Regions from separate parts of the Paenibacillus sp. EKM206P genome, predicted to be linked through region 3. Evidence: riboswitches for the same ligand, from Rfam matches in the RefSeq annotation. Region 3 holds a riboswitch; each other region holds the start of a gene.

Evidence for each region. A riboswitch is a leader RNA that binds a small molecule or an ion and turns the genes downstream of it on or off. The one in region 3 is predicted to bind thiamine pyrophosphate.
Region 1: another riboswitch for thiamine pyrophosphate. It lies ahead of G9G53_RS20920 (ECF transporter S component); the one in region 3 lies ahead of thiC (phosphomethylpyrimidine synthase ThiC).
Region 2: another riboswitch for thiamine pyrophosphate. It lies ahead of G9G53_RS12570 (ABC transporter substrate-binding protein); the one in region 3 lies ahead of thiC (phosphomethylpyrimidine synthase ThiC).
Region 4: another riboswitch for thiamine pyrophosphate. It lies ahead of G9G53_RS07805 (thiamine phosphate synthase); the one in region 3 lies ahead of thiC (phosphomethylpyrimidine synthase ThiC).

Annotation. Positions count from the first base shown of each region.
Region 1 covers NZ_JAAMNQ010000012.1:109,113-113,718, reverse strand. The annotation lists gene G9G53_RS20930 (energy-coupling factor transporter transmembrane component T family protein) at 1-258, opposite strand, end outside; gene G9G53_RS20925 (ABC transporter ATP-binding protein) at 233-1,684, opposite strand; gene G9G53_RS20920 (ECF transporter S component) at 1,684-2,280, opposite strand; TPP riboswitch at 2,531-2,640, opposite strand; gene G9G53_RS20915 (TatD family hydrolase) at 2,684-3,481, opposite strand; gene G9G53_RS20910 (polynucleotide kinase-phosphatase) at 3,502-4,606, opposite strand, start outside.
Region 2 covers NZ_JAAMNQ010000005.1:56,836-61,441, reverse strand. The annotation lists gene G9G53_RS12580 (bifunctional 2',3'-cyclic-nucleotide 2'-phosphodiesterase/3'-nucleotidase) at 1-1,279, opposite strand, end outside; gene G9G53_RS12575 (pyridoxamine 5'-phosphate oxidase family protein) at 1,502-1,936, opposite strand; TPP riboswitch at 2,210-2,319, shown strand; gene G9G53_RS12570 (ABC transporter substrate-binding protein) at 2,514-3,557, shown strand; gene G9G53_RS12565 (MTH1187 family thiamine-binding protein) at 4,097-4,390, shown strand; gene G9G53_RS12560 (ABC transporter permease) at 4,387-4,606, shown strand, end outside.
Region 3 covers NZ_JAAMNQ010000019.1:18,316-22,921, forward strand. The annotation lists gene G9G53_RS24265 (alpha/beta hydrolase) at 1-466, opposite strand, end outside; gene G9G53_RS24270 (IclR family transcriptional regulator) at 767-1,510, shown strand; TPP riboswitch at 1,666-1,778, shown strand; gene thiC (phosphomethylpyrimidine synthase ThiC) at 1,966-3,810, shown strand; gene G9G53_RS24280 (hypothetical protein) at 3,933-4,085, opposite strand; gene G9G53_RS24285 (YitT family protein) at 4,594-4,606, shown strand, end outside.
Region 4 covers NZ_JAAMNQ010000003.1:241,445-246,050, forward strand. The annotation lists gene G9G53_RS07790 (thiazole synthase) at 1-682, opposite strand, end outside; gene thiS (sulfur carrier protein ThiS) at 685-888, opposite strand; gene thiO (glycine oxidase ThiO) at 885-2,033, opposite strand; gene G9G53_RS07805 (thiamine phosphate synthase) at 2,098-2,691, opposite strand; TPP riboswitch at 2,956-3,064, opposite strand; gene G9G53_RS07810 (ABC-F family ATP-binding cassette domain-containing protein) at 3,159-4,606, opposite strand, start outside.

The DNA.
Region 1 (4,606 bases), on a different contig from region 3:
CACCCCTTTGCCGAACATCATCATGCCCGTTGAAGTTGAAATAAACACCAATATAAAGGGAGACCCGTATAGCAGCAGCCTCTTCCATGGATGGCCTGACCAGACAAGCAGCAACAGCATAGCACACGCAACATTAAACATGACATTCGGATCATGAATGACTATAACGACCACAAACAGGATGGAAAACATCACGAGCTTTAGGCCCGGATTCACGCGATGCAGCCATGTTTTATGATGGGGAAAGGACAGGTTCATACTGTAGTTCCCCTTTCTGAATCCGCCATGTATCGGTACAATATCGACGGACAATTTCCGGGTCATGGGTGACCATCACAATGGCCGTGCCCGCCGCTCTCAGCTGCTCCAACATATCCAGCATGACAAAGGTATTACGCGCATCCTGCCCAAAGGTCGGTTCATCGAGCAGCAGCACTTCCGGCTCACGAATCATAGCCGTAGCAATACTCAACCGCCTTTTTTGGCCTAACGAAAGCTGATACGGATGCCGCTCGTCCAGCCGCTCCAGTCCGAACTGTACGAGCATCCGATCGACCCGTTCCCGGCACTGTTCAACGGTATACAAGCTCTTGGGTAACGAATACTCTAGTTCCTTTCGTACGGTATGCGCTACAAATTGCAGCTCGGGATTTTGAAACGCGAACCCGATACGCTCTGCCAGTTGTTCTGTACTGCCTGCCTCAATTCCGCGCACGCTATAACGTCCCTGTGTGCGAAGTAAGCGCATCATGGAGAGCAGTAGCGAGCTTTTGCCAGCCCCGTTTTCACCAACCACGCCAATCCAGTCGCCAGGCTTCACCTGCGCATGCTCCACATAAATCACTGAACTTAAACCGCGGAGGCCGCTAAAATGTTCTAGCTCCAGCACATCAGTCCCCGCACCATTCTGTTGCGTCACTGCTTCACTCCAACGTGGCGAAGACGCTTCATTCCATACTCCCGGATACCACACGCCGTACTCGGACAATGCCTGCCGGTGCACATGAAATACTTCTTGGGCCCTTCCATCTGCAATGATCTCCCCTTGAGCAGAAAGCACCACAATCCGATCCACATCATGGACAATTTCATTAATTTTATGCTCCACAATCACCAGTGTCTGGTCTACCGAAATGTTGCGAATGGTATCCCACACCTGTGTAGTGCCTTCCTCGTCCAACAAAGCCGTGGGCTCATCCAGAAAAAGCACTTCTGGCTCCATAGCCAGCACAGACGCAATCGCCAGCCGCTGCTTCATTCCCTGTGACATGCTGCCAATGGGCATATGTATATCATCCGTCGATAGACCCACCTGTATCAGCAGCTCGCGAATACGGGATCGCATCTGCTCCCGGGGAACCTGATTATTTTCCAACACAAAAGCCAGTTCCTCATCTGCATATGACATACAGAACTGCGTATCAGGATCTTGAAATACAATACCTGAGACACTTGGGATTACAGCAGCATCGCATTTCATAGGCACTTCTATCGTGCGTGGAATCAGACCGCTTAACACTTGGAGCAGTGTTGATTTACCGCATCCACTCGGTCCCAGTAGCAGCAGCTTTTCCCCCTTGCGGACAGACAAAGACATATTGTGAAAAAGCAGCTCTTGCTCACCGGGGAATTTCAACCGTAGCCGGGTGATCGAAGCCACCACATCTTCGGTTGCCCGGCTCATCAATCCAGCCCCTTATAATCTTGTTCCGTTGCAGGCCTCAAACTTCGCGTGACTCCGGTTACCTCCAATGCCTTAGCCAGATAGAACGCGAATACCCCGGCAATCACAATACTGCCAATCATCCGAAATCCAATATACAAAACATAGTTCCAAGTCGATAGCTGATCAATATACCCGTAGCTGAAGTCTAAAATCAGAGAAGTGACAGCCGCCCCAGCCGCAGCTAGCGAAGCAACCCACAGGTTTGCGTTCCGATACAGAAAAGCCGCAAAAAACAGCTCCGCTCCCAAGCCTTGCAGCAGGCCATAGTACAAGGTGGACATACCCCATTCGCTTCCCAAAAAAGCACTGACCGTTGCCGCTGCCACCTCTGCCAAAATCGCAACACCCGGCTTGCGAATGATGAGATAAGCAAACGTACCTGCCATAAACCACATGCCATACATCAGTTGCTCGGCGTGTAGACCCAATGGTTTCATCAAATCATAGGCAGGTCCCCATATTTTGTAGATCAACCCGAACACAACAGCGATCACAATCGTGACCAAAATATCCGTCAGTTTCAACCCTTTGGACGCTCTTACAGCAGTATTCATTATTGCGTGCTCCCCTTTTTCCTTATAGTTGGCCTCTTGGCCATGAAAAAAAGCTTGTCTGGAGCTGAATCTCCAGGCAAGCTTTATGCGCAGTAAAAGGTGAAGCACCATACAAAACATCATTCGTCGATATGCCTTATATAACCAGTAGTCTAAACTACTACACTGATACCCAGCCAAGTCAGGATCAAGGTAAAATGCTAGGACATACATTGAATCTATCGACAACCGCAAAAAAAAGCGGCATTCCTGTATAGTGTTCTTGGTTTCTCTACGCTGGCATTACCCAGATCAGATTTCACGGTCAGTGGCAAGGGCCACCCTCTCAGCCTGACTTTCTCAAGCTCCCGACAATGCTTTTTAATTCACTATAATATATACCACATCTATGGCTTTGACAATCCTATAATCCGAAGAAACGTTTAGCCGTTTCCGTCGTCGCGATTTCGATCTCCATCATGCTTCGACCTGTACATTCGGCTATCGTAGCAGCAATGTGAGCGAGATACATGGGCTCATTACGCCCTTCTTTAGGCTTCACAGGCAAATTACGCGGGGTCAAAAATGGAGCATCCGTTTCAATCATCAGACGGTCCAAGGGAATATCTCTGACCAGTTCACGCAGATGCTTCCCCCGCCGTTCGTCGCAAATCCAGCCGGTGATTCCGATATACAGTCCCATTTCTACATACGTACGCAATTCATGTTCCGTGCCGGTAAAACAATGCACTACCGCTTTATCGACAAGCCCTTGATACTCCCGAAGCATAGCGACAAAGTCCTCATGTGCATCTCGTTCATGCAGAAATAACGGCATTTTCAGCTCACCCGCCAGTTGGATTTGCTCGCCAAACCATCGGCGCTGCACATCACGTGGCGAAAAATCACGGTTATAGTCCAATCCGCATTCCCCTATGGATACGACCTGCGGCTGACCCGCCAACTGGCGGAGCTGCTGAATCGTGTCTGCACTGCAGTCTTTGGCATCATGGGGATGCACGCCAGCTGTCGCATACAGCTTGCCCGGATAACGCGCTGCATACTGAGAAGCTTCCCGACTGCTGCGGACACTGGTCCCGGTAATAATCAGCGGTGAAATCCCTACAGCCGCGGCTCTCTCTACCACCTGTTCCCGATCTGCATGAAACGAACGATGCATCAAGTTCACACCAATATCAATTAACGGTGTACCCCTTTCCATCTCAATCCCTCCCTCGCAAACTACAATCTTGGATCAATCGGCTCTGATTCCAGAGATAGTGCGGCAAGGACGCATTCATGAATACGATCTACCGTATCCTTGCGGACAAAACGTTCCACGCCTTCCATACCAAGCGCTCCTTCCATCAGGGCATGACGCTCCTTTTTGTTCGTTCGACGCTGCTTCAGACGCTTTAAATTCTCAGGGGCAAGATAATCCATACCGTAAATGATGTGCAAATACTTCCGGCCTCTCACCTTGATTGCAGGCTGAATCATCTTGTCCCGATTTTTCATCAAAAAGCGTTCCGGCTTGATCACAATCCCCTCATGACCATCCTCTGTCATCTCGTTCCACCAACGAATGACCTCTTCCTCGCTTGCTTCGTCCGTGATCACGCGATACTCTGTCTCCATAAACAGGGAAGACAGCCCAGCCAGCTCCCGGTTTTGCTCCATATGCCAAATATGAGAATGGTCGAAAAAAGTCTTTCCGCTGTGTGCCAGCGTATGAAACGGTGCGATACGAATCTCATCCAGACCGTCCACATCCCAGCAATATTTTTGAAAAGCCTCTTGAAACGTCACGGCATTCGCGTACTTCTGTTCCATTTCCTCCAACCAGTCTCCAACCTCTCGGCCCGCAACCTTCGCCTGCTTCAGCTTGTCTACCAGCTTACTGCGATCCAGCAGAGCTGCTTCACCCACATGCGCATACTGTGCAGCAATCAATTCCCGAGCCTTGAGATTCCACGGTACAATTTCCGCATCCAGCAACACAAAATCCGTCTGGTTCCGTTCAAAATATCCGGCAGTCCGTAGATCCACATTCAGCTTTTCCAGCACTTGCTTCCCAAGGCTTTGTTCAAAGAAAGCTCTCCCGCTCCGACTGTAGATCGTGCCCAATGTCGGGTAGCCTACATACTCGACAGCGGCCTGTTCGTTTTTGAATAATAGCAAAATAGCCCGGCTACCCATATGTTTTTTCTCAGCCACCATCGTTTGTACCCCTTGCCCGCGATAATAAGCCAGCGCTTCACGCGGATGCTCCAGATAACCTTCCTCTGCAGACACCGCTGGAGCAGGACTCATGGTCGGTGGAATATACACCAGTTCCTCTATCGGT
Region 2 (4,606 bases), on a different contig from region 3:
CCGACAATACTGGAAGTTTTTCGTATTCAGTTCCTTTGAGATGGTTTTGAACATACCATTTCTGTGCATTCGTCACAATTTGAATGGAAGGGTCGTCCTGCACTAATGCAAAATAACTGGTAATTGGCGCCGTCGTTGTTCCTACAGGCTGGCGAATATAATCCAGCGTTCCTTGATGCTCTTCTTTGACCGCATCAATCAGTTTAAATTCAGGGATAAACTGCACAGTCTGATTAGTGGTGCTCACAACCGGACGCACTTGAGATTGAGAGTTAGTCACGTTCCACTCGCGATTTTTCTTTTCTAGGCTCAGGTCAATGATACCCAGATCCTTGCCCCATGAGGAAGCTTCCACGGCTGGTACCCCATTAATGGTTCCCTTATCCAGATCTACACCCTTCATATCTTTAAAATCAGGGCCAGGGAAAGATTTATGAGCATGCCCAAACAGAATAGCGTTAATTCCGTCCACCTGGCTCAAATACTTAACGGCATTCTCCATCAGTGGCGTTTGTGGCACATCCTCATAACCGGTATGCGCAAGCACGACAATAATGTCAGCACCTTCCGTCTTCATTTGAGGAATAAACTTTTTCGCCGTTTCCACAATATCCTTCGTAACGACTTTATCCTTCAAATTGGCTTCATCCCACTGCATAATTTGAGGTGTGACCAGACCGATCACACCCACTCTGAGTGTATGCTCTTCGCCCTTCTCGTCCGTTACTGTTTTATCAAGAATCTGATAAGGGGTAAAATAATTCTTAGTAGCTTGGCCCCCTTTATCAACATAAACGTTCGCATTTACATAAGGAAAATCAGCTCCCTTGAGCGATTTGTCCAGAAAGTCGAGACCGTAGTTGAATTCATGGTTGCCCACTGTAGCTGCATCATAGCCCATCAGGTTCATCATCTTGTAGACCGGATGGACACCGCCTTCTTTCTCAAAGGTTTTGTTGCGGGCCATATAATCGCCTAATGGGTTGCCCTGCAGCAAATCACCATTATCGAACAGCATACTGTTTCTTGTTTCACTACGTGCCTTCTGGATCAAGCTAGCTGTACTAACCAAGCCATACTCGTTGGTTTCTTTGTCCGAATAGTAATCGTAGTTCATCAGGGACGCATGGATATCCGTTGTTTCCATGATCCGCAAATTCACCGTAGCGCTATCACGAGAATCACTAGCTGCCCAGGATGGAGCGGCTGAAAACACCAGCATGCTACAAGCTACAACTGCTGCTGTAAACCCTTTAAACCAATTTTTACGTAATAACAAAATATACCCCTCCTCATTAAGGTGTATGCCTCATATACATACTTTTGCACATATATGTAAGCCTTGAACTCACCATTTCTATTTTAATCCAACGCCAGACAAAAGAGTAGTCATTTACTTAAAATTATTTATGAAAAAATAATTAATTTTCTCAAACATAAAAAAACCAGCAAACCTCCTGAAAAAATTGGAGATTTACTGGCTTATCCATTTATATTCGTATTATTTCTTCCACACCTGGCGCTCCGTTTGCTGACCCACATACTCAATGCGAGTCGGATTCACGTCCAGAATGACATAATCGGGATCGTCCGGTCCGGAAAACCACTCCTTCAAGGAGTCGTTCCACACTTGTTTGCGTAGCCCCTCATCAGCTGTAATTTGGACGGTAGCCTCCACTTCAACAACTTCCTTCGTACCGCCAACCTCATAACCCAGCAGCAGATAAGCATTCGGATTGTCCTTTAGCTCATCCACTTTATGCGTTTTGCGATCTGTCGCCAGATGAATGTTCATTCCATCGTTAAAAAGGGCCATATAGCGTACTTTCGGTTTGCCACCCTCTACCGTACCTAACGTACAAAATTTGTTGTTATCCAAAGCCTTCACAATGGCTTGTTCCAGTTGGTTGCGATCCAATGTTTCCGTTTTACCCACAGTACAACAACTCCTTTTCACGAATTAGAATTCTCTACCTACGCCATGCCATTGGGCACCAGCCCATCTGAACCTACCTGCGCAGCTGTTCTGAAAATAACATGACCGGATCGAATCGGATTGATTCATACTCATTTTCAGATCAAAGCTCACAGTAAAAGTGTACCCTGTCGTTCGGCAAATGAACCGTTATCTCTCCCTTCATGCTGGACAGACCTGCATTCAAAGCATATAATCGTCGTAGTAAACCCGAATAAATGAACCCATTAAACCATACAATGCCAGGGGTGCTGGAATCGGCCGGCTGAGAGTGTGTCCCAAGACACTGACCCTTACAACCTGATCTGGGTAATGCCAGCGTAGGAATGCTTAAGCAAGATGTGCCTTTTTTACATAGGACCATCCCTTACTTTGGTATATACAAGCGCAAGCGTCCCGGAAACTCGGGGCGCTTTTTTTGTTGAGGATTAAGTTGTTGGAAAGATCGCGTCCGGCAGATGTTATTTTTATGAAAATGGGAAACTTAAGCTGTCTGATTGGATGGATAACGGGTAATCAAAAGGAGAGAACACTAACGATGAAGCGCATGAAAATATTAACCCTGGGACTGATCAGTCTGTGGCTCATGGCCCTGACCCTGACCGCTTGCGGTGGAAGTCCCCCTACATCCCAAGAAGCGGCTTCCGCTACCGACACTCAAACGTCTACTCCGGCAAAGGGGCTCAAAGATGTTAAAATCGTGCTCGACTGGACACCCAATACGAATCATACGGGACTCTATGTCGCCAAGGACAAAGGATTTTACGAAAAAGCAGGTTTGAATGTCCAAATTGTTCAACCTGGTTCAGGCGGAGCCGATCAAATGGTTGCTTCTAATGCTGCACCTTTTGGTATCAGCTACCAAGAAGGCGTCACACAGGCTCGCACGCAAGGTGTGCCGCTTGTATCCATCGCTGCGGTGATTCAGCATAATACCTCAGGCTTCGCAGCCCCGGTAGATCGCGGAATTAAAAGCCCGAAAGATTTTGAAGGTAAAAAATACGGCGGTTGGGGCTCTCCCGTAGAAGAAGCGGTCATGAAATCCATCATGGATTCAGACAAAGGCGATGTGAGCAAAGTGAAGATCGTCAACATGGGCAATGCAGACTATTTTACAGCCGTGAAGCGGGATATCGACTTTGCCTGGATTTTCTACGCATGGACCGGAATCGAGGCCCAACTTCGAGATGAGCCATTGGATATGCTGTATGTAAAAGATTATTCCAAAAGCCTCGACTACTATACGCCTGTAATTGTGAGCAACGAACAGACGATAAAAAATGATCCCGAGCTGGTCAAAGCGTTCATGGACGCTACCGCCCAAGGCTATGAATACACTATCGCCCATCCGGAAGAAGCCGCGGACATCTTAAGCAAAGCTGTACCGGAGCTGGATAAAAAACTGGTACTTGCCAGCCAAAAATGGCTAAGCCCACGTTATCAGGATGATGCCGCGCAATGGGGCGTGCAAAAAGCGGAGGTATGGCAAAACTATTCGGACTGGATGTACGAACGCAAGCTGCTCAGCAAGCCTTTGGAAGTCGATAAGGCCTTCACAAACGACTTCTTGCCCAAGCGCTGACCATTTGTTAAAACGCTAAATAAGACTGAACTAGAGAAGTGAACGAAGCGCCACTACGCAGTCGGATGGTGCTTCCCATCGCCACCACCCCGGATTTCTTAATAAAAACTTATGATTAATGTAGAAATCCGGGGAGGTTATGCTTCCGAAGCGAGCTTTCCTACGGAAAGCTTTTAAAGCGAACGCTAACGCTTGTACAGCACCATTCCGCCCACTTCGTTCTCGTTCAACTTGGTTTATTCTTTAGTTTCATATTATCTAAGCGCTAAGTAGGTGCGCTTGTGTGTTAAAAATGCCGCACAAACCAGCTTTAAAAATAGGGTGCTTTTAAGGCGGGCAGCAGCGGAGCGGTTCATTTGAATCTGGAGAAGCGGAGCGTTCGCCTTTGCAGGGGAATTCTTACCTTTGAAAACTTAAATAATCCAAGAATCCCCCTGCAACAGCGATCGTAAGACCAAATGAAACGCGGAGCGGTCTCAAACGCCTTAAACCACCCTATTTTCTCTAAAACACTCCAAATGAAGGACAGGTGAATTTGCATGGCTAATACACTGCTCAGTATTCAAGTAATCCCTAAAACTCCTAATAACGAGGACTCTTACCCGTATGTAGATAAGGCGATTGAGGTCATTCAGCGCTCCGGTGTCAAACATCAGGTGAACCCATTGGATACGACCATGGAGGGCGAGCTCGACGAGTTGCTGAAAGTGGTTAAAGAAATGCATGAGGCTTTGACGGAAGCGGGCAGTCCCAGCGTCATTTCACAGATCAAAATCGCACATAACCCACAAGGCATCAGCATGAACAAGCTGACCGAGAAATATCGCCCATGAATCCGAAAGGCAAGAACGCATCCTGGTGGAAAAGCGTATGGCCGCCCCTTGTGGCGGTCCTCTTCTTTTTAGCAGCCTGGCAGGGGGCGGTTTCCTATTTACATATTGAATCCTGGCTACTGCCAGCTCCATCCCTCATCGTACAGGAGGGCATGGCCCAGACGGCGCTGCTTGGTGCCCATACATGGGCTACAATTCGCCTGACACTTGTGGGAT
Region 3 (4,606 bases):
TTGCGACTGATTTGCTGTTTTGTGACGCGAATCCATAATCGAACATGACCACATTAAAGTTCAAACTGTGGGCATAATGCGCCAGATCATACATGGGAATCCAGCTTTCTTCGCGGTTAGCTCCATAACCATGGCTGAAAATAATCGTTTTCCGCGATTGATCCGCCGGGATATACCAGCCTTGTACCATGCGGCTACCATCCTTGGCAGGGAAGCTGACTTCCTCATAAGGCATGTTTTTGGCCTGCATCGGATTAGAGTACAGCGGCGCGACGGTAGGATTCGTAAGTACCCATGCGATGTAAGCATGCAAGGCAATAAAACAAAACAACAGAAAAAAAACGACCGACAGCAGCAGAGCAATCACAACGTGCTTGAACCGCAGCAGACGGGGATTAAAGAGTGGGGTGGACGGCTCCTGAACAGCGGTCTGTAGCTGAGAGTTGCGCTGGGATGTAGAAATCATGTAAGAGCCTCCTTATATAAAATTGATCTTCGTTTCAATAGAATTTAGGTATAATTCCACTTGAAAATGATAGTGTATATCCGTATAGATACCTATTATCGTATGATGGGGGTTATCCAAAGTCAACGCCTGAACCGGAAAAGTAAAAATGATGCAAAGAATTGTCGATGTTTGTTCTCGTTCTGTAATATGGTTGTCACAAAAACATCGGTTTACAGTAGCCGCGACTATTCTATATAATTTATGTAACCATGTTTCATAGTGTGAAACGAATATGGATACAAGAGGAGCGGTTCACGAATGGAAGACCGTAAATTAACCGTTCGCGCTGTAGAGCGTGCACTTGATATATTGCTGTGTTTTACCGCAGATTCGGATCTTGGCCTAACGGAGATTGCCTCCAAAATTGGTCTACATAAAAGCACGGTTCATCGGCTGCTGACTACGTTGGAGGATCGGGGCTTTGTCGTTCGGAATGCCGAAACGGAAAAATATCGACTTGGCTTCCGCATTTGGGAGCTATCCACACATTTGTCCCAAAGTGACGAGCCGGCGGTGTTGTTACAGCCTGCAATGGAAGGACTGCGTGACCGTCTGGGCGAAACGGTCAGCTTGTACTTACGGGACGGCAACATGCGTATTCGCATACAAGCCGTGCAGAGCAATCAGGCGATCCGCAGGGTTGCGCCTGTGGGTGCGCGTATGCCGCTGGCTGTAGGAGCCTCCAGTAAGGTGCTGGCTGCCTTTATGCCGCCGCAGGAGCTGGAAGCCCTGCTAAGCGGGAATGAATGGCCGCCCTCGGTAGACGCGGAGGTCTATAAAGCCCAGCTGCAGGACATTCGCGAGAAGGGCTATGCGACCAGCTATGAAGAACGGGAGCCAGGGGCCGCTGCTGTGGCCGCACCAATTGTGAACCGGAAGGGACAGGTCACTGCGGCTTTATCTGTATCCGGTCCGGTCAGCCGGCTTGCACCCGAGACGCTACATGACTTTGCTCCGATTTTGATCGAAGCGGCGAAGGAAATGGGGCTTATGCTTCCGTAACAAGAATGAATGCAGTTGAAGCAAGCAAAGTGATTTGGTGAGGAGCGTCTTCTTGCTAAATGGAACCTAGAAGGGTTGCCAAAGCCATAAATTTGAAGTAGTCTGATAAGGATGGCGGGATGTCTGTTATGTCCGCCTCATGTGAATAGAAGTATCGCAGTTACTGGGGGAGCCTGTAATGCCGGGCTGAGATGGAATCGTGTAAGATTCCGGACCCTTTGCACCTGATCTGGATCATACCAGCGTAGGGAAGTAATCGGCCATTGAAATGTATACGCAGCTGCTGTCTACGGTGACGCATTGGAATAGGATTATTCCACATGTGCACGGTCTGGATAGCTGCCTCGTTAGATTAGCCGGTTCCCTCGGGAACCGGCTTTTTTGCATAGATCAGCGCCACCCTGGGAATGGTTCCGGATCGGTGTGTCATTTCATCGAAACAGGAGGAATGGACAATGAAGCCGACAGAAGTAGAAGGAACAAAAGGAACAGAATTTAAATCAGCAGAAGTAAGGTTGGCAGGAACAAGGGAAGTTGGGGTAGAGAAGACAAACGGGGAGCAAGCCAGTGGGGTAACGCCCTTTCCAGGGAGCCGTAAGGTATATATTCAAGGCTCGCGGCCGGACATTGCCGTCCCAGAGCGGGAAATTGCTCTTCATCCTACACATACGCCGCAGGGCACGGAGCATCATGAGCCATTGCGTGTGTACGATACGAGCGGTCCCATGACTGACGAAGCCTATCAGGTCGATATCCGTCAGGGCCTGCCTCCATTACGGCGAGCTTGGGCACTGGAACGGGGCGATGTGGAGGCTTACGAGGGACGCGCCGTCAAACCAGAGGATAATGGACTGAAACCTGGCTCCAAACGGGAGACAGTTGAATTTCCCGGCGTGACCAACCGTCCGCTTCGTGCTTCGCAAGGTCGTACAGTGACGCAAATGCATTATGCACGGCAAGGGATCATTACGCCCGAAATGGAATTTGCGGCGATCCGCGAAGGGGTGGAGCCTGAGTTTGTACGGCAGGAATTGGCGGCTGGACGAGCCATTTTGCCTTCGAATATCAATCACCCGGAAAGTGAGCCGATGGTCATTGGGCGTCATTTTCACGTGAAGATCAATGCGAACATTGGTAATTCTGCGGTTACCTCCTCGATTGAGGAGGAAGTGGAGAAAATGACCTGGGCTGTGCGTTGGGGCTCGGATACAGTTATGGACCTATCCACAGGCCGTAATATCCATACCACACGTGAATGGATCATTCGGAATTCTCCTGTACCGATTGGAACTGTGCCGCTGTATCAGGCACTTGAAAAGGTGAACGGCGAAGCAGAAGCGCTGACGTGGGAGTTGTATCGCGATACGCTGATCGAGCAGGCGGAGCAGGGAGTGGACTATTTTACAATTCATGCGGGTGTATTGCTGCGGTATATACCGATGACGGCGAATAGAATGACGGGAATTGTGTCCCGTGGCGGGTCGATCATGGCAGCCTGGTGCCTTGCGCACCATCAGGAGAATTTTTTGTATACACATTTTGAAGAAATCTGCGAAATTATGAAAGCCTATGATGTGGCCTTTTCTCTCGGGGATGGTCTACGTCCAGGTAGTATCTATGATGCGAATGATGAAGCACAGTTTGCAGAGCTGGAAACGTTGGGCGAGCTAACGCAAATCGCATGGAAGCATGATGTTCAGGTCATGATTGAGGGGCCGGGACATGTCCCTATGCATAAAATCAAAGAGAATGTGGATTTGCAAATGGAGATTTGTAAGGAAGCTCCTTTCTATACCTTGGGACCGCTCACGACGGATATTGCCCCCGGATATGATCATATTACCTCAGCCATCGGGGCGGCGATGATCGGTTGGTTCGGGACGTCCATGCTGTGCTATGTTACGCCTAAGGAGCATTTGGGTCTTCCGAATAAGGATGATGTCCGTGAGGGTGTCATTACCTACAAAATTGCAGCACATGCTGCCGATCTGGCGAAGGGCCATCCACGGGCGCAGCAGCGGGATGATGCTTTGTCCAAGGCACGCTTTGAGTTCCGCTGGCGGGATCAGTTCAATCTGTCGCTTGATCCCGAGCGGGCCTTGTCCTACCATGATGAAACGCTACCAGCAGAGGGAGCCAAGGAAGCACATTTTTGCTCGATGTGCGGCCCCAAATTTTGTAGTATGCGCATCACGCAGGACATTCGCGCCTATGCAGCGGATAAGGGGCTGAACACCGAAGAAGCAGTGGCCGCTGGGATGCGTGAGAAGGCAGAGCAGTATCGGGATGGCGGTCAGTAAAACGAATGTGTGAGTTTAGGAACGCATGAATCAAAAAAAGCCGTGGTTCTCTACAGTCGATGTAGGAAACTACGGCTTTTTGGCTTATGTAAAGCGAGTCATGCAACCGGATAAACGGCGCCTTATTTTTTACCCATTTTTTCATTCAAAATGTCCTGAAAGCTGAGCTTCTTCTCCGAGCTATCTTCTTTCTTCTGCATACTCACCGCGTTGGCACGTTGGTATTGGTGGTGAAAGGGCATCAGGGTGTGGACGGTTAAGTTCATTGTATTCATGTAGATCATTCCTCCAATTCCATATTGTCAAATTCAGATTGAGTTGCTTAGGACGTCTGTATAGGACTATTTGTATGTACTTGATGTCGCAATGCTATGTAGGTTGCTTGGTTATGTTTCAATCATTATACCCACATTTTTTCAAAGTAAAACGCTTTTGACATAAAACAGGAAGATGGTCATGTGTGTTCAAAATGCCGATTAGGAGGATGGTCGTTTTAGGGGAAAATGTGCCTAGGTCTAAAACAAGGGCTTGAGGCCCGTTTTCTTAGTTTAGTAGTCGGGATTGTGTTTTTTTGTCGAATAACCTTGTAAAAGGAGGGTTTTGTGGACTCCTCAAGTCAGGATTGAGGCAGTCTGGTGGCGAATTAAAGTGTCAAAGTTGTATTGACTTTATGTTTGGTAGTAGATACCATGAACTGGTTGTCAGCGTATTTTGACAACAAGAGTCAGCCAATCGATCTGGCGATTCATCCTTTGAAATGTTAGAGAGAGGATTAGAGCATATATGAAAAAATGTA
Region 4 (4,606 bases), on a different contig from region 3:
CAGCACGAACAGCCAGTTTCATGGCCTCGGCCATTTTTACCGGGTCCTTCGCTCCTGATACGGCTGTATTCAACAAAACAGCATCTGCCCCTAACTGCATCGCCATTGCCGCGTCACCGGGTGAGCGAATACCCGCATCGACAATAACCGGAACCTCCGCCTGTTCAATAATTAGACCTAATGAAAACGGATTAAGCAAACCATGTCCTGTACCAATCGGTGAAGCTCCAGGCATAACGGCATGTACTCCAAGCTCTTGTAGCCTCTTTGCTAGAATCACATCGTCCGATATGTAGGGCAGCACGATAAAGCCTTCTTCTAACAGCTTTTCGCTAGCTTTCAACGTTTCAAATGGGTCCGGCAGCAGTGTCTTGCTATCCCCAATGACCTCCACTTTAATCATATCGCACAGGCCGGAGGCTTTTGCCAATTGGGCAATACGAATCGCCTCCTCTGCTGTTGTAGCCCCTGCTGTGTTGGGAAGAAGTGTATACCGGCTCAAATCCAGCATATCGAGAAAATGCTGCTTATCCCGTTCCTCCAAGTTCAATCTCCGTACAGCAAACGTCAATATTTCCGTCTCAGCAGCCTCTACTGCTTGGGATTGGATATCCAGATCAGAGAATTTTCCTGTTCCCAACAATAACCTCGAGGTAAAAGATGCTTTTCCAATGGTTAACATAATCAACCGCCTCCCACAAAATGTACAATCTCTAGGCAATCTCCATCTTTCAGTACCGCTTCATCATGATCTTCACGGGTCAATATATGCCGATTCAGCTCCACCACTACGGTTTTCACCTTTACATCAAGCTCATGTAGCAATTGATTCACATGAGTGATTCGATTAGAAAAGGTCAGGCTCTGGCCGTTAATCGTCAGCTTCATAAGCTTTTCTCCTTGAGGAGCTCAGAAGAAAAACTACTTATCCCAAGTTCTGCTGCACAAGCCCCATTAAGCATAGCTGCCATCGCACGCCCGGTAGCATCACTCAGCAGGACACCGTTGCGATAATGCCCGACTGCAGCATATACGCCCTCGACCCCAGGAACAATGCCTATAAAAGGATGACCTGATACAGCCTGCGGACGTAAGCCCGCCCAAGCACGTATAAAAGAAGCTTCACGGACGCGCGGCAGCCAGGCAGAGGCACGTGCCAGCAACCCCTCCAAGCCTCCTACGGTTACTTCTTCGTCATATTGATGCGAAAGGCTCGTTGCCCCAATCCAAAGCTCGTTATTCTGTTTAGGCACGAGGTAAATATCATCAGCATAAATGGTGTATTCTAACGGGTGATCCTTCAAGGAGACCGCTACCGCTTCGCCCTTGACCGGATAAAGTGGATATTCAAACCCAACCTGCGCTAGCAATTTCATGCTATCCAAGCCTCCGGCAATAATGACCTGATCGCAGGAAAAAAAACCACTATCTGTACGGACACCGCAAATTCGACCATCCTGTATGACCAGTTGCTCTGCCTGTGTACCAGACCATACCGTTGCTCCCAGCACCGCAGCAGCACCTGCATAAGCACGGCAAAGCTGGACAGGAGCCACTTGTGTCTCCTTTGAACGATATATTGCCCCGATCGCTTGTTCATCCAAACCTGGAATTCGTCGGGCCAATTCTTTCGCATCCCACCAGATAGGACAATCACCCTCTCGCGTTTTAGCAGCTTTCCAGCGTTTTTGGCCTTCAGTCTCCGTACGGAAAGGGGTCACAAACCCTTCAGTACGGAATTCCACCGAAATACCTGACAAACGCTCTAGATCACAGACAAGCTCAGGGAATGCATCTCGACTTATGCGAGCAAATCGTGATAGCTCAGAGCCGGTGAACTCTTCACTTTCCGCTGCCAGCATTCCAACCGCTGCTCCTGAGGCTCCCTCACCCGGGATCAATCGTTCCAGCATAATCGTACTTCTTCCCTCCTTGGCCACATGATAAGCAATGGAACTGCCGATGACACCTCCACCTATGACCAAGCATTCAGCGTGTCCAATCACTCTTTCCTCTGTGTGTATCTTTAGCATTTGTTCCGTATCTCCTCTCCATAAACCCTTCTGCTTTCAGCTTGCCTCTACTCTCGTTTTCTCGCTACAGGCTGTGAACTACAAGGTCTGCCATTCGCCTATACTCCATTGCAGCTGCAACGGGCGACTCAGCCTCCCATATACCAGACATCACCGCAATTCCGCTTGCTCCGGCCCTATAAAGCTCCGGGATATGATGCGGTTGTATGCCGCCTAGCGCAATCACCGGAATGTTCGACAGCCTGCAAATATGTTCAAGCTGAGCTAAACCCCGCGGTACAATACCGGGCTTACAATGGGTCTCATATACGTGACCATAAAGTACATAGTCCGCTCCTGCCCGCTCAGCAATTTGCATCTCCTCCAAGGAATGTACAGACACTCCACAGCGTGTACCCTTTGGAAGTAGGCTTTTCACATCCACAACAGGTAATCCATTAGCTGGTAATTGAACGGCTCCAACCAAAGTAAGTAAAGCTACATCCACACGATCATTTACTACAATTTGTTGCAAAGGAACTTCCTGCTCCACCAGGCTGCGAGTCAAAGAAAGCAATGCAGAGGCACCATTCTGTTTTAAACGTGCGTGTACATAATGAACATACGGACAAATCACAGCAGCCACTTGGGCGGCTTGTGCAAAAGTGCCCTTTTCCATCGAAATTGCGTGTAATTCGATTTTGTCTTCACCTCACATTGGACTAAAGGATCTAAGCTTAGCCAGCCACGTCTACCAGCAGGAATGAAAGGGGATTATATGTGAATCGTCTACGGAAGCTCGAACTACTTAAAATGAACGAAACGCAAAAAAACCACTTCCCCAAGGAAGTGGTTTAACGAACGTCCAATAATCGAACGGACCATGAATCCGTATACGTGTATCGTCCCACGCACAAACAAAAATAAAGATGGTGTTGCCTTGTTTGTACGGCGCTCACTTCCCTACGCTGGCATAACCCAGATCAGGTGCAAAGGGTCCGAAATCCATTTATTCCGTCTCAGCCGCATGGGCGGCTCCCCTAGTGTGACTATTTTATTGTATAAGCTAAAGATAGCTTAGCATATTTTTCTAATTCTGCAAACCCCACTTCGTGTGAAATTTGATGGAACTGGATTTAGCTGATTTTAGTTAACTTTACTTGACCACTCTTCCACATTCCACGTTTTGGTTACCCAATCCTCGTAAAAGTCCGGTTCGTGAGATACAAGCAATACGGTCCCTTTGTATTCCTTCAAGGCACGTTTCAGCTCATCCTTTGCTTTAACATCCAAGTGGTTGGTAGGCTCATCGAACAGTACCCAGTTGCTTTCACGCATTAACAGTTTGCAAAGACGGACTTTAGCCTGTTCTCCACCACTGAGCGCAGATAGCGGACGCGTGATATGCTCATTTTTCAAACCGCAACGCGCCAAATGCGCTCGTACTTCATGCTGGTTCAAATGCGGAAATTCATTCCACACATCGTCAATCGGTGTAATTTTCTCGGCCTTTACTTCCTGCTCAAAATAAGCGGGCTGCAAAAAATCACCTTGATAAGTTTTTCCACTGATTGGCGGAATTTTTCCCAATATGGTTTTGAGCAATGTCGATTTACCGACACCATTGTAGCCGACAATTGCAATCTTTTCGCCACGTTCAATCGTCATGGACATTTTAGGCAAAAGGGCATGTGTATAACCAATCTCAAAATCAATACCCTCAAATACCGTCTTTCCGCTTGCACGTGCCTCTTTGAATTGAAAGGTTGGTTTTGCGGCTTCTTCAGGCTTATCAATACGTTCGATCCGATCAAGCTGCTTTTCACGGCTCTTTGCTCGGCCTGAGGTAGAGGCACGCGCTTTATTACGCTGAATAAAATCTTCCTGTTTCTTAATAAAATCCTGTTGCTTCTCATAAGCATCAATATGCTGGGCTTTGTTCAGATCCGCCATTTCGAGAAACTTTTCATAATTAGCTGAATAACGGGTCATCTTGGCAAATTCAAGATGGTAAATAACATTAACGACCTGGTTCATAAATTCAGTATCATGTGAAATAAGAATAAAAGCATAAGGATAATCCTTCAAATAGCGCGTAAGCCATTCAATATGCTCTACATCCAAATAGTTGGTAGGTTCATCCAGCAACAGGACGTTCGGCTTTTCCAACAGCAACTTAGCAAGAAGAACCTTTGTCCGTTGCCCGCCGCTAAGTGCGGATACATCCCGATCCAGTCCTATCGCCGACAGACCTAGTCCATTCGCCATCTCTTCAACCTTTACATCAATGAGGTAAAAATCCCCCATATCCAGTTGCTCCTGAATTTCACCCATCTGTTCCAGCAACACTTCCAACTCATCAGGAGAAGCATCCCCCATTTTGTCAGTAATCTGCATCATTTCCTTTTCCAATTCCAACAAAGGAAGAAAAGCATCCTTCAATACATCACGTACCGTTTTGCCCGGTGTCAGCTTGGTATGCTGATCCAGATAGCCGTAACGCACACGTGGAGTCCATTCCACTTTACCCTCATCCTTAAGCAATTTTCCAGTGAGAATGTTCATGAGTGTCGATTTACCAACACCGTTAGCTC